2 regions of the Cryptosporangium sp. NPDC051539 genome follow, and region 2 is predicted to be linked to the other one. Evidence: riboswitches for the same ligand, from Rfam matches in the RefSeq annotation. Region 2 holds a riboswitch; the other holds the start of a gene.
The links. A riboswitch is a leader RNA that binds a small molecule or an ion and turns the genes downstream of it on or off. The one in region 2 is predicted to bind cobalamin.
Positions count from the first base shown of each region.

Region 1: another riboswitch for cobalamin. It lies ahead of ACIBZJ_RS04545 (CbtB-domain containing protein); the one in region 2 lies ahead of ACIBZJ_RS34360 (ribonucleoside-diphosphate reductase subunit alpha).

Region 1 covers NZ_JBITDV010000001.1:965,026-972,385, reverse strand. The annotation lists gene ACIBZJ_RS04580 (PepSY domain-containing protein) at 1-104, opposite strand, end outside; gene ACIBZJ_RS04575 (copper resistance protein CopC) at 101-676, opposite strand; gene ACIBZJ_RS04570 (Dyp-type peroxidase) at 673-1,869, opposite strand; gene ACIBZJ_RS04565 (copper chaperone PCu(A)C) at 1,893-2,459, opposite strand; gene ACIBZJ_RS04560 (hypothetical protein) at 2,810-3,373, opposite strand; gene ACIBZJ_RS04555 (hypothetical protein) at 3,461-3,772, shown strand; gene ACIBZJ_RS04550 (MerR family transcriptional regulator) at 3,769-4,197, shown strand; adenosylcobalamin (AdoCbl) riboswitch at 4,336-4,427, shown strand; gene ACIBZJ_RS04545 (CbtB-domain containing protein) at 4,528-4,704, shown strand; gene ACIBZJ_RS04540 (CbtA family protein) at 4,704-5,567, shown strand; gene ACIBZJ_RS04535 (SAM-dependent methyltransferase) at 5,734-6,540, shown strand; gene ACIBZJ_RS04530 (hypothetical protein) at 6,634-7,137, shown strand.
Region 2 covers NZ_JBITDV010000013.1:106,084-113,443, reverse strand. The annotation lists gene ACIBZJ_RS34360 (ribonucleoside-diphosphate reductase subunit alpha) at 1-1,526, opposite strand, end outside; cobalamin riboswitch at 1,694-1,955, opposite strand; gene ACIBZJ_RS34355 (BTAD domain-containing putative transcriptional regulator) at 2,016-2,726, opposite strand; gene ACIBZJ_RS34350 (sigma-70 family RNA polymerase sigma factor) at 2,869-3,186, opposite strand; gene ACIBZJ_RS34345 (hypothetical protein) at 3,542-4,087, opposite strand; gene ACIBZJ_RS34340 (GAF and ANTAR domain-containing protein) at 4,225-4,938, opposite strand; gene ACIBZJ_RS34335 (ATP-binding protein) at 5,052-5,780, shown strand; gene ACIBZJ_RS34330 (hypothetical protein) at 5,842-6,141, opposite strand; gene ACIBZJ_RS34325 (methyltransferase) at 6,368-7,342, opposite strand.

The sequences.
Region 1 (7,360 bases), on a different contig from region 2:
AGCACGACCGACACGCTCAGCGCGACGAGCGCGAACACGACGGCACGCACCTCCCGGAGGAGGCTCGGCTCGACCGCGATCCGCGGCTCGTCGCGACCGCTCACGAGACCCGGCGCCTCCGCGCCAGCACGACGACCCCGGCCACCACGATCACGACCGCGGCCCCGGCCGCGAGGAGAAACGCCGGACTCCCGCCGCCGTCCGAGGCAGACGCCACCGCCGCCTCCGACGGCTCCGGAGCGCGCGAGCGCTCCGCCGCCGGCGACGGCGAGCCCGCCCCCGACGGCGACGCCCCGGCCGCCGCGGAACTCGGCTGCGTGGCCGGGAGGTCCGCGGTGAACCGGAACACGCCCTGCAGCGGATGCCCGTCACCGGACACGACCCGCCACGCCACCGTGTAACTTCCGGACACCAGCGGTTCCACCGGCTGGTACAGCGTCCGATCCACGGCTTTGGGCTCGCCGGACGCGTACCGGACGCCACCCGGTCCGGTCACCACGACGGTGCTGAACTGACCGCGGATCACCCCGCCGAACGTGAGCGCGATCTCCTCCGGCGCAGCGGTGACCGTGCTGCCGGACGCCGGGCTGCTGCTGACGATGTCCGAGTGCGCCCGCGCCGGACTGGCGAACACGCTCGCCAGCACCACCACGAGGACCACCACCGCCGCCCTCACGACAGCACCTGCTCGCCGACCCACCCGCCCTGGTCGCACCCCGGCGGGATCGCGAAGACCGCAGATCCGATCGGTGTCGTCCACTGGTTCATCAGGTCCTGTTCGGCGAGCCGCTGCTGGATCGGGAGGTACTGCGTCGCGATGTCGGCCTGGAAGGCCGCGAGGATCAACCCGCTGTCGGGCACTCCCGCCGCGTCCGGCTCCCCGTCATAACTGTAGGGACGACGAAGAATGCGCAGCCGTTCATTGCTCACGTGCGCGCGTGTCAGATGGGCGAAGTCCGGGATCACCGGGAGCCCGACGGAGTCCACGGCGGCGAAGTCCGGCTCGTCGTGCTCGGCCCGGCCGGTGAGCGGCGCGCCGGTGTCGAGCTTGCGGCCGATCGCGAGTTCCTTGTCGGGGCGTGACAGTTTGTCCCAGGTCTCGATCTCCATCCGGATCCGGCGGAGCGCGAGCGTGGTGGAGTTGCCCGTCCAGACCGCCGCCTCGGTCGTCTTGGTGTTGGCCGTGCCGTCGAGCTGGCCCATCAGGTTGCGGTGGGTGGCGCCCTCGGCTTCGACCCCGCGTCCGCGTCGAAAGCCTCGTTGCACCCAGCGGACGGCCGCGAACGGACGGGCGTCCTTGATGAGCATGCGTTGAGCGTGCGCGACCGCGGTGGCATCGTCCGCGCACACCTGCAGGAGCAGATCCCCGCCGGTCCACCGCGGTTGCAGGCGGTCGATCGGGAACGCCGGGAGGTCCTCGACCTGGGGTGTCCGGCCGGCGGCCCGGAAGAGGCCGGGTCCGAAACCGAACGTGACCGTGAGCCGGGCCGGCGTGCGGGCCAGGTCCGCGTCGGTGTCGCCGAGAGCCGGTCGCCCCTGGGTGAGGCGGCTCGCGTCGTCGGTGAGGAGTCGCAGCATGCGGCCGAGCGCGTCCCGGTCGGTGCCGGGCTTCAGCGTGAAGCCCAGGAACGCGGCGAACGCCTGCGGAGGAGTGTCGATTCCGGACTGGCGGGGGCCGTGGAAGGGCTCGACCTGGCTCCCGTAGTCGGCGGGCGCCGCGTGGGCGACCGGTTTCGGCTCGTCGGATGCGGCTCCGATCGCGGCGGCGGAGGCCGCGCCCACCAGCGCGCCTCCCGCCGCCGCGGCGCCGCCGGTGAGCAGGCTGCGCCTACTCACCGGACGGCGGGGGACATCGGTTCGGTCGTTCATCTGGACGGTGTCCGGGCGCCGGGTCACGCGGACGGGTGGGGGCTGCTCATGTCCATGCCGGCGTCGGGGGCATAACTTTCCTCGGCGCCGGTGAACGGTTTGCCGACCGCGGTGAACCCGATCGTGGTGCCGTCGGAGAGCTTGAGCGTGATCGCGATTTCGTCGCCGGGTTTGACCGGCTTGGTGACGTCCATGAGCATCAGGTGGTCGCCGCCGGGGGAGAGCTCGTGGGCGCCCTGGGCCGGGAGTTCGAAGCCGCCCTCCTTGGGCCGCATGATCATTTTTCCGTCCTTCATGACCATCTCGTGGAGTTCCATCGCCGAGACGTCGGATGACGCGCTGACGATCGTCAGGGGCTTGTCGGTGTTGTTGACGAGCGTGCCGAAGGCCGCGGTCATGCCGGTGTCGGCGGCTTTGATCCAGGGGTCGGTGATCGAGACGGCGGTGGCCGGGGAGGTGGAGGCGGACGGGGCCTCGGACGGGGAGGGCGTGGCGGCGTCGGTACTTCCGCAACCGGTGAGGAGGGCGCCGGTGAGGGTGGCCGAGGCGAGCAGGACGAGGCCGCGGGTGCGGCGGGACAGCGGGAACATGGATCCCTTTCCAGGGGTGTGAAGCGATTGACGTGGGACTGCCGCCGGAAGCGGCGGTGAGGACCGTGACCACCACCGGACCACCCGCCCCGCGAGGCCGGTCCCGGCTGCCCGCAGAAGGCCGCCGGGCCGCGGACGGCCGCGTGGGGCTGCCCGGGGACGCGGCCGACCGGTCCAGCGGCGCGCGGCCAGCCGCGCACCGTCGACCGGCCCGCGAGGCGGTCCGGCGACGGTGGTCGTCCGACCTCACGAGCGCCGATCGATCGGCGCTACGGGTGCCGGGTCCCCGGCGGGAGTCGACGGGCGGCCGCGCTACCGGCCCGGTGCGCGCACGTCGGCGGGCGGGACGGTCAGGCGGTCACGGTGAGGGCGCTCGGAGGCCCTCGGTGACTGACGACCCGGAGCCACGATGGCTCCGGAAGCGGCGCCGCGAGCTCGACCAGCCGCGGGCGGAAGCGGCGCGGCGCGGGCACCACGGGACGCAGCCCGATCAGCGCGAACAGCCGGCCGAGCACAGGCAACCGGCCGGCGAGCCGGCGCACCAGGCGCCAGACCGCGACCTCCCCGGCATGCAGCCACAGCGCCGCCAGGCTCCCGGCCGCCACGTGGGCGGCGACCATGGTGCCGGCACCGGGCATGGCCATCATCGCGTGCATGCCGCCCGCCGGGACGAGCGTGAACAGCGCGTGCAGCCCGGCCTGCGTCACCGCGAGAGCACCCGCGATCACCGGCAACCCGCGCTGACGGCCGGTCAGCACCATCGCGACCGGCACGACGAGACCGGCACCGGCGAGAACCGCGATCACCGGCGGCACCTGCCCGTGCGCCCAGCTGTGCAACGCCACCGACAGGCTCAGACACACCAGGACGAACATCAGGGCGCGCGCCTCGCGCAGCAGTCCCTGGTTCGTCATGGCGCAGATCATGCCAGAACCCGATCCCGGGAACGCGGCGGGCAAGGACTTGCATCCGGTACCCGGGTACGGGCTTACCGTCGAGCCATGACCGATTGGATGCCTTCCGGATGCACGCTGCCCACGGCCGCGCAGCCGTTCCGGGTGGCCGAGTTCGACGATTTGTTCCGCGACGCGGTACGGCGCACCGAGCGCGTCACGCCGACGCGGGTCCGGTTGCTGCTGATCGCGTCGCACCGGGCGCGGGCGGAGGACCTGGCGGCGCGTGAGACGCAATGCTGCTCGTTCTTCCGGTTCGGGTTCGGCCCGGCCGGTCCCTCGGAGTTCTGGCTCGAGATCGAGGTGCCGCCGGCCCGGATCGCGGTGCTCGACGGCCTGCTGGAACGGGTCCCGGCGTGAGCGGCACGCTCCGCACCGGCGAGGTCGCCGCAGCGGCCGGAGTGAACACCCAGACGCTCCGGTACTACGAGCGCCGGGGACTGCTGGCCGAGCCCGCCCGGACGCCCGGTGGCCACCGCGTGTACCCGGCCGAGGCGGTGACCGTGCTGCGGGTGATCAAGGTCGCGCAGCGGTTGGGGTTCACACTTGACGAGGTCGCGGACCTGCTGGAGGTCGGGCGGCGCCGTCACCACGGGCTGCGGGCCCGGGCGCGGGAGAAGCTCGTCGAGGTGGAGGAGCGGATCCGGGACCTGCGGACGATCCGCGACACGCTGGCCGAGGCGCTGGACGCCGGGTGCGACGACCTGTCCGCGTGCGCCGCGAGCGACTGCTGCCCGCTCCCTTTCGCCGACCTGACGATCCGCGCCCTGGAGACCCCCCGATGACCGCACCGGCCCCTGGGACCGGGCCCGCGTCCGCTGCCGGTTCCGGGTACGGAGACGACTGCCCCTGCTGACCTCGCGTGCCGCCCGGCGCGCCTGCTGGTTGACCCCCGCAGCCGTCCGGCCTTATGTTCGAACCCACGTGACGGTGCGAGGAAGCTGGTGAAAACCCAGCACGGTCGCGCCACTGTGTGCCGGCTCCCGCCGGTGAGTCAGATACTGGCGCCGTCTCGAGGCCCTACATGCAAGGGGACGCACGATCCCCAGAGGAGGCTTTACGTGACAACTCCGTCCGCCGCTGTCCGGCCCACGGCCAGGCCCGCTGCCACGCCGGTGGTCATCTCCGGCTCGCGCGGTGCCGTCTACCTCGGTGCCGCCGCGTTACTGGCCCTGCTGGCCTACTACTTCGTCGGCGTCGACCAGGGTGCGGTCTCGGTCTTCGGCAACGACGTGCACATCCACGAGTTCGTGCACGACGCGCGTCACTTCATCGGTTTCCCCTGCCACTGATGGAGCTGAAACTGCTCCTGCGCGGCGCTTTGGCCGGCGGGATCGGTGGCCTGTGCGCGTTCGTCTTCGCGCGGATCTTCGCCGAACCGCAGATCCAGAAGGCCATCGACTACGAACAGGGTCGCGGCGCCGCCCAGGAGGCGCTCGACCAGGCAGCCCGCCTGCCGATCCCGGGCCCGGAGCCGGAGACGTTCACCCGGGCCGTCCAGGCCAACGTCGGGATCGGCGTCGGCATGATCGTGTTCGGTCTCGCGATGGGCCTGCTGGCCACCGTGATCTACGCGATCTGCCTCGGCCGGGTCGGGGCCGTACGGCCGCGCGTGCTGGCGATGCTGGTCGCCGGCGGTGCGTTCGTCGGGCTGTTCCTGGTGCCCTGGCTGAAGTACCCGGCCAACCCGCCCGCGGTCGGCAACGACGACACGATCGGCACCCGCGGTGGCCTGTACCTGCTGATGGTGCTCGCGTCGCTGGTGTTCCTCGGCGGTGCGGTCTGGCTCGGCCAGCGGCTCGCGCCCCGCTTCGGGAACTGGAACGCGACGCTGCTGGCCGGCGGTGCGTACGTCGTCGCCTGCGGGGTCGTGATGCTGCTGCTGCCGCCGCTCGGCCACCTCGCGGCGAACGTGGCCGCGACCGGCAGCGAACGCGCCACCGAGACGCCCCTCCCGCTGCGTGATCCGAGCGGCCGGATCGTCTACGAGGGCTTCCCGGCCGACGTGCTGGCCACGTTCCGTCTGTACTCGGTCGGGGCCCAGCTCGTCCTCTGGGGCGCGTTCGGCCTGGTCTTCGGTCCGCTCGCCGAGCGTGTGCTCGCCCCGCGGACGGCAGCCGCGCCCACCGGCGCCCCGGACGCGGTACCGGCCTGAGGCCGGATCGGGGCGGGACCACGCGTGACGGTCCCGCCCTTTTTTCTACGCCGCCCGGCGGAACACCGCCGGTAGGTTCACTGGCGACTGACCGCCGACGGATGGCGCAATCGCATCAGTACGATGAACGGCGCGAGATTCGGGGAGCAGACCGAGAGGCGCCGCCATGAGTTCGGACTCGCCCGTGTTCGCGGGCATCGACACGACGGTGCCCCACTCCGCCCGCCGGTACAACTACTGGCTCGGCGGCAAGGACAACTTCGCCGTCGACCGCGAGTCGGGCGAGCAGATGGCCCAGATCTTCCCGACCGCGCGGGTCTGGGCGGTGCAGAACCGCGCGTTCCTGCGACGGGTCGTCACGTACCTGGCCCGCGAGGCCGGGATCCGGCAGTTCCTCGACGTCGGCACCGGGCTGCCGACCGCCGACAACACGCACGAGGTCGCACAGCGCATCGCGCCCGAGTCGCGGATCGTCTACGTCGACAACGACCCGCTGGTGATGACGCACGCCCGGGCGCTGCTGACGTCGACGCGCCAGGGGGAGACCTCCTACCTCGAGGCCGACCTGCGGGACCCGGCCCGCATCCTGTCGCGCGCCGCCGAGTCGCTCGACCTGTCGCAGCCGGTGGCGCTGATGCTGATCGCGGTGCTGCACTTCGTCCCGGACTCGCAGGCGGATTCGTACGCGCTGGTCCGGACGCTCACCGACGCGTTGCCGGCCGGGAGTTTCCTGGCCATCTCGCACGGCAGCGCCGACTACCTGCCGCCGGCCACCGCCGACACGCTGGCGGCCATGACGCGGGGCGGCGGGGAGTTCCAGCTCCGCAGCGGCGCCGAGCTGGCCGGGTATTTCGACGGCATGGAGCTCGTCGAACCCGGCATCACGGTGATCTCGGAGTGGCGGCCGGGCGAGGGCGAGCGTCCGGACCCGGCCGATGTGGCCTGCCTGGGCGGAGTGGGCCGGCTTCGCTGAGCGTCGGCGGCGGCCCTGACCTGGAGACGTTTCGGCAGAGGGCGGTATCGGATAACAGGGCAGAAACGGACGTCGTGCCCCTGGGGAGGCGATGTGATCGCGTTTCTGCTCGCTGTGCTGTTAGCCGCCGGGCTGGGCGGGACGGGCCGGGCGGCCCGCCGCTCCGGCCGCCAGCTCACCTGGTCGGTCGCGGGTGTCGCCGCCGGCGTGGTGGCGGTCGGGTTGTTCATCCGGGCCGCCGACGCCGGTAGCTCGGTGATGCTGATGCTGGTGCTGGCCGTGGTGGTCGGCTACACCGCGTGGGCGGCTTCGCACTGGCTCCGCGAGCCGGCCGCGGTGCCGCACTGGACCGCGGCGATCGCCGCCGGTACCGCGCTCCTGCTCCTCGAAGGACACACGCTCGCGGTCGTCCTGGGCGGCGGCTCGGGCTGGAACCTGCAGTTCATGGCACTGATGGGCTTCGCGCTGATCGGCCCGGCCACGCTCGCGTGGACGATCGTCGGGGCGCTCTGGCTGCACCGCCGGGTGACCGTGGCGGGCCGCCACGTGGCCGGCGTCGGCCGCAAAGTGGACGTCACCACGATCATGTCGTCCTGACTACCGACCTCGGCCCGGTGCCGGGGATCGACGGCGGCACCGCGAACTCCCGCGGTGGCTCGGACCGCGGGGCGCCCCGGGAGGCCGGGGCCTACCGCCCGGAGCGGGTCCGGCCGGGTGACCGGGTCGCGGTGATCGCCACCCGCAACGCGGTGTCGCCCGACCGGCTGCGCTCGGCTGCGCTCGGCTGCGCTCGGCTGCGCTCGGCTGCGCTCGGCCGGGC
Region 2 (7,360 bases):
AGGGCGAAGAACACGTCCTGCAGACCCATCACGCCCAGGCCCACCGGACGCCAGCGCGGGTTGCTCGCCGCGGCCTGGGGCGTCGGGTAGAAGTTGATGTCGATGACGCGGTCGAGGAACGTGACCGCGGTACGGACGGTGCTCTTCAGCCGCTCCCAGTCGATGTCGTCGCCGGTCAGGTGCGCGGCCAGGTTGACCGAACCGAGGTTGCAGACGGCGGTCTCGTCGTCGCTGGAGACCTCGATGATCTCGGTGCAGAGATTGGAGAGGTGGACGACGTTGCCGGGTTTCGCCGTCTGGTTCGCGAGCCGGTTGGACGCGTCCTTGAACGTCATCCAGCCGTTGCCGGTCTGGGCGAGCGTGCGCATCATCTTGCCGAAGAGATCACGAGCCTTGAGCTGACGAACCTGGCGGCCCGCGTGCTCGGCCGCCTCGTAGGCGTTGTCGAAGTCGGCGCCCCAGAGATCCGGGAAGTCCGGGAACTCGTCGGGGTCGAACAGTGACCAGACCCCGTCGTCCTCGACCCGGCGCATGAACAGGTCCGGGATCCAGTTCGCGAGGTTCAGGTTGTGGGTGCGGCGGGCGTCCTCGCCGGTGTTGTCGCGCAGTTCGAGGAACTCCTCGATGTCCGGGTGCCACGGTTCGAGGTAGACGCAGGCCGCGCCCTTGCGGCGTCCGCCCTGGTTGACGGCGGCGACCGACGCGTCGAGCGTGCGCAGGAACGGGACGATGCCGTTGGACTGGCCGTTCGTGCCGCGGATCAACGCACCCCGGCCGCGGACCCGGGAGAAGCCGATCCCGATACCGCCGGCGAACTTCGACAGGTTCGCGACCTGCGCGTACCGCTGGTAGATCGAGTCGAGCTCGTCCTTCGGCGAGTCCACCAGGTAGCAGGACGACATTTGGGTGTGGCGGGTGCCGGAGTTGAACAGCGTCGGCGAACTCGGCAGGTACGCGAGCGAGGCGAGCAGCCGGTAGAAACCGATCGCCTCCTTCGCGGTTGTGCTGAGCCCTGCTGCCACCCGGAGGAGCCAGTACTGCGGGGTCTCGACGACCTCGCGGGTGAGCGGGTGGCGGAGCAGGTACCGGTCGGCCACCGTCCGGAGTCCGAAGTACTCGAAGCGCAGGTCGTTCGTGACGTCGATCGCGTCGTCCAGCTTGCGGGCGTCGCGGGCCACGAAGGCGGCGGTCCCGTCACCGATCAGGCCCTGCTCGTGGCCCAGCGCGATCGACTGGCTGAAGCTCGCGATGCCCTGACCGCGGACTTCCTTGTCGAGGAATCCGGCGAGCAGCCGGGCGGCGAGCCGGGAGTACTGCGGCTCCTCGCCGATCATCTCCGCCGCGGTCTGGATGCTCAGCTGGTCGAGCTCGGCGGTGGTGGCGCCGTCGTAGAGACCGCTGATCGTCTTGGTGGCGACGCGGAGAGGATCGACGTCGGTGAGGTCGGTGGCGTGGCGCTCGACGGCACGGACGATCTTGTTGACGTCGACGGGTTCGGTGGCGCCGTTGCGCTTCCGGACTTGCATCTGCGGCCTGCGCTGAACCGGTGTCTCCGGCGTGGCCTCGGCGGTTGTCACAACTCTCTCCTCGCGAGTACGTCCAGGGTGAGGACGCGCGAGAACAGACACCATCGCGCACAGCGGCGTGCGGGGCTGGCGTCAGCCGTCCCGCGCGGCCTCCGACCGCCGGACCGTTGCCGGTCCGGCGCGCTGGCAGGTCTTCGGACTCGTGGGCTGTGCGCGGGTCGGTACCGCCGGTCGCGCCGTGGGGCGCGCAGGCAGAATCGGTCGCGCGGGCCTACTGGCCGTCGCTTCCCAGGCCGTTGCCGGGCCCAGTGCTTGGTTGACGGCGGTCGTTCCCACTTACCGCTGCGGGGCAGTCCCGGATTCTCACCGGGTTCCCTGTTGCCACGACCGATCTGGACGATCGGCCGAACCAGCTACGAGAGACACCATATCTAGGTGCGCCACAGAAGTCACACACAACATCTCGTGTCGGCGTTTTGCCGGGGCCGCTCAGGCGGATCGGGCGTCGACGGGGCGCCCGAGCAGGTGGGCGACGATCTCGCGGGTGGCCGGTGCCGGCGGCAAGCCCAGCTCGTCGCGCAGCAGCCTGCGCGTGGTGTGGTAGTGCCGGAGCGCTTCGCCCGGGTTGCCTTCCGCGAGGTGCACTTGCAGGACGCGGCGGTGCGCGCTCTCCCGCAACGGCTCGGTCGCACAGGCGCAGAGCGCCGCCTGCAAGGCCACGTGGTAGTGCCCCTCGTGCAGTGCCCGGTCCGCAGCCTCCTCCAGACGGTGCAGGCGTAGCTGACGGAACCGCTCACGCTCCGCGTCGACCCACGGCTCGTCCCAGGCCGGCAGGATCTCGCCGACCAGCTGAGTGATGTCGATCCGTTCGGCGAACGCGTCGTCCTCCACGAGGTGCAGGTCGACCTCGACCACCGGCATGAGACGCATCTGCCCGCCGTCGGTGTCGACGAGGCGCTCGCCGGTCGGCGCAGGCAACCGCCACAGCGTCGACCGCAACCGCGTCGCGGCGGCTTTGTCGTCCAGGTCGGGCCAGAGCGTCGCGGCCAGCGTCCGTCGGTGCGCGGGCCGCCGGTTGAGGGCCAGTAACGCGAGCAGGCGCTGGGCGGCGCCGCAGACCCGGATCGACTGCTCGTCGTGGCGGAGATCGAATGCGTGGAGCAGCCGGAGGGCTGTTCCGCTCGGACGCGAGGACGTCATCTGGAGTGGGCCTTCCTCAGTGCGCCGCGATGGTCGCCACAGGTCCCGAGCGGCTCACGGCATGCGGCAGTACTACCCGCCTCCGGCCGCCTACACCTGAGCCGTTCCGATGAATAGGCCCGGGAGGCGTCCCTTCCGCCGGTCAGTCAGCGAGCATGCCGACGCGAAGGCGGGAGACGATCTGGTTCAGCAAGCGGGAGATGTGCATCTGGGAGACGCCGATTCTCTCCGCGATCTGAGATTTCGTGAACTCGTCCACGAAGCGCAGCTTGAGGATCTCGCGTTCCCGGTCGGGAAGGGCGGCGAGCAGCGGCTTGAGCGCCTCGTGATTGTCGACGCCCTCAAATCGCCGGTCGAGGCCACCGAGGTTGTCGCCTACCGTGGCCGCCGAGCCGTCCGCGCTGGCCGGCGCGTCGAGCGACGAGGCGTTGTAGGCCTCGCCGGCCTGGAGCGCGGCCAGGACTTCTTCGCGGCGGCAGGTGTATCAGCGTCAGCTCTTTGATCAGGGCGTGCCGCCGACTCTCGTCAGCGCCACACGCCGCCAATTGGTGGAACAGCGGAGCCACGGTCTCGTAGCGGCTGTAGTCCGGTTCGCCGGTGCCGGGTGATGAAGAATCGGTCACCGGTGCCGTGCAGCTCGAAATGGCCATAGCCGTCACTCCCCTGCGGACGGTGTTCCAAGGCCGCTGCCTGACCGCCGGAACGGGGTCGGTTCCTTCTCACCGGACTCCGTTCGGCTGGTGCCCGCTCGGCCGCGACCTATGCGGAACCGACGTCAAAACTTCGCGGCCCGCAACGGGCCTCGGACGTGCTCGTCAGCTCGCCAGCCGCCGTCCCTGCTCTGCGGCATCGGGGGAACGGCGACGCGCGGGTACGAGAACCCTGGGCGTCGGGACCGGGGCAGTCCGCAGTTGCAGGGCCACCGGGTCCATGCCTCGCGCGCCGAGCGCCACCGCCCCGCGTGCGGTCCTCGCGACGACGGCGACCGCACCGTGCCGCACGCGCAACGTCCAGGCCGGTCGGGACACGCCGTCGAGCACCAGTGACATCAGCTCCCACTGCTGGTCCAGAGCGCCGCTCAGCATCTGGTGCCGCAGCTGGGAAAAACTCTGCGCAGATTCTGGACAACTCGTCCAGAGCGCAGGACCCACGCAGGTCAACGCGAGCATCATCGCCCAGTGACGAGCGTCAGCGAGGTCGTCGCCGGGGTGCAGCGGGTCGAACTCGCTGCGCCCGGGCCGTGTCGCGGCGGCAACTACGACGTCACCGGGAGCGGAGTACACGACGGTGATCCACGGATCTCCGACGCAGGTATCGATCGCCCCGGCCGAGTCGACCGAGCAGGGCACGCAACAGGTCATCGCATCCATTACCCACGGATCACCGCCATTCGTCCGGCCAAACCCGGATCCGTCGCCCTTCCCTGGACGGTGGCGCGACAGCGACGAGCGGGTCCCGGGTCCGCCACCCTCGCCTCTGGGTTCTACCGACCCGCTCGCTAGCGCCGTTTCCCGGCACTGCGCAGAATCGCCGCCGCGACCTCACGCAGCTTCACGTTGCTGTTCTGCGACGCCCGCCGCAACAACACGAACGCCTGCTCCGGATCGATCCCCTCCCGCGCGACCAGCACACCGATCGCCTGATCGATCGTCGCCCGCGACATCAGCGCCCCGCGCAACTGTTCGATCAACTCCACCTGCTCGAAGTGGCGCAGCGCGACCGTGACGACATTGACGACCTGCCGTGCGTAAATGTCGGCGTGCTCACGCTCCACACTGCCGAAACGGCCGGCCCGGCCGCCGTAGAAGTTCAACGCGCCGACGGTCTCGTCCCGGATCCGCAGGGGCAGAGACAGGGAGCTGCGCACTCCCAATGCCAGCGCTCGGGGGCGATACCGCGGCCAACGTTCGTCGCCGGCCAGGTCTGGAACGTCCACGACGACGCCCTGACGCAACGCGTCCAGACACGGACCCTCGTCCCACTCGTACTGCTGCTCATCCACCTGCGAACTACGGACATCACTCGCCGCGATGGTCAGCGGAGGACCGTTACGCGCCAGCGTGATACCGCACGACGCGTACGGCGCGACCGCGGCAGCAGCAAGCGTCGCGGTCCGCTGCAGCAACGTACCGACGTCGGGCATCGCCACCAGCAAGTCGGTCAACTCCGTGAACGAACCGACGAGTTCCGCGGAAACCGTCGACTCCGGCATGGCGCCACCTCCCGACCAGACACGGACGGCGTGTGCCATTCCCCGCTCGCGGCCACCTGAACACACCCCTTCGTCACCTTGCGGAACAGCACGTCCCGAGATCCGATAGGAACGTGGACACGGTGCGCTGGCAGATCGACCGGCACAACCCGGTCACCGTGATCCGCCTGGACGGGCATCTGCGACCCCGTAGCGTCCCCGGCCTACGCGCAGTACTGCTCAAATGTCTTGCCGAATGCCCCACCGGGCTCGTCGTCGACCTCGCCGAGCTCACCGTGAGCCAACCGGTGCTCCTCGCCGTGTTCCCCGCCGTCCTCGAACGCGCCGCGAGCTGGCCCGCCATCCCCGTCGTACTGGCCGCACCGAACGACGCCACCACACTAGCCCTGCGCCGCAGCCCCGCGGCGAAAACGGTGCCCGTCCGGCCGACCGTCGAGGAAGCCATCCAGGCCGCCGGACGCGGCGCCCCGCTCGGGCGGCTGCGGCTCTACCTGCAGCCCACGGTGGCGTCGCCCGGCGAGGCGCGCCGGTTCACCCGCGACGCCTGCGCCGCCTGGCACCTCGAGGCGGTCGTCGACGAGGCAGCCGTCCTCGTCACCGAACTCACCGACAACGCCGCCACCCACGCCCGCACACCCTTCGTACTCACGCTCTCCTACCGCGAGCACTACCTACACATCGCCGTACACGACGGCGCGCCCGCTCCGGCACGCAAACACACCGGCTCAGCAGAACCTCTGCTCGGGCGAGGGCTGCGCCTGGTCGACGCTTTCGCCACGGCCTGGGGAACGCTGCCCACCGCCGAGGGCAAAACGACGTGGGCCACCCTGCGCGTCCACTGAACCGGCTCGGACGGGCGCCCGGCACGGCGACCGGTGAAGGCCGCCGAACCGGGCGTGGGAGCTACCTCGCGTCGTAGGGGTCGCGGCTGCCGGACTTGGCCAGACCGCGACTGACCAGGTAACCGACGGTCAGGATGACGACGTAGAGCCACGCGCGGTCAGCGCGGAAGTAGTCGTCATGGCCGTCGTCGCTGCCGACCACCTGAGAAGCGATCAGAACGCCGACGACGGCCGCCACGTAGACGATCAATTCGCTCGTCTTGAAGGACGCCTTCGTTTCGGTGCTCAGACGCCGGGGTGCCGTTCGATCGGACACCGTGGTGCCGGCTGCGTAGTCACCAGTGGGGTTGGCGGTGGTCATGACTTCTCCCAGTTCTCGGGCGAGTTCTCGAACTACGACGGGTGTCGCCGACGCTGACGCGACGTACCCCTGGCGATTCGGCTCAGTCCCATCTGGACGAAAAAATTTCGGGCCGCGATCTGGCCCGGCATCGGACCGGTACGGCATGCGGGATCCGCGCAGCGAGTTCGGCGGTGACTCGGACATCGGCCGCGCCGTCGCCATTGCCCACGCCCGCGAAGGGGCGTTACCGCGGTCGGGTGGCGGTCAGGACAACCACCGCGATCCGCTCGGCGTCGCCGTACTCCTCGCCGTCGAGTTCCTCGCTGTAGACGTCCGGGTCGACCTCCCGGTACGCCCAGTCCAGGTCCGTCCCGGCCAAGCGCTCGGCGACGGCCACCCGGAGTGGATCGTGATTCGCCACGATGCCCGCACCGCTGAACAGCACCAGCGAACCAGCCGGCGCGAGCCGCTCGACCGCGGTGTCGACGATGGCGAGCGACAGCGCGTGGCCTTCCGGTCCGCCGCCGTCCCGATAGAGGCGGCCGGCGCGATCGATCATGAACGGCGGATTGGACACGATCAGGTCGAAGTCGCCATCCACGCCACTCACAAGGTCGCTCAGCACCGGCCGGACGTTCGGCACACCGGCCAGCGCCGCGCTGACCTGCGTGTATCGCAGGGCGGTGCGATTGACGTCGACCGCGTACACGTCTGCTTCCGGCGCCCGCTTCGCCACGGCGATCGCTCCGGCCCCGGTGCCGCAACCGACGTCCACCGCCCGCCGGACCGGTCGATCCTGCGCTTCGAGGTGTGCCACAGCGGCAGCAACCATGCGGTAGGTGTCCGGGCCGAAGAAGACCGAGTCCTGAGCGGTCGTCGGAAACGCGGAATGCACGAAGAGATCGCCGTCGCAGGAGGAGAACCGCACCAGGCTCCGGTGGGTGTCGCCCTCGGTCGCCAGGACGTCGGCGGCAGCCATCAGCTCCACGAGAGACGCCGGCAGCAAGCCCGAGCGAAACGGTCGGCTCCAGCCGAAAACTCCGGGCAGATCGGTCGCCCACGCATTGCCCGGACGCTGGTTGACCCGCTGGTGGGACGCCGGGGTGAGGGTGGTGAACGCGTAGCCGGCGCTCTTCAGTGCCGCGCCGAGGTCGTGCAGGGCCAGGTCCGCGGACGAGAAGCCCGCGCCCGCCTTCGCTGAGGGCTCTGTCGTGGTCATCGCAGAGCATTGCCCCGC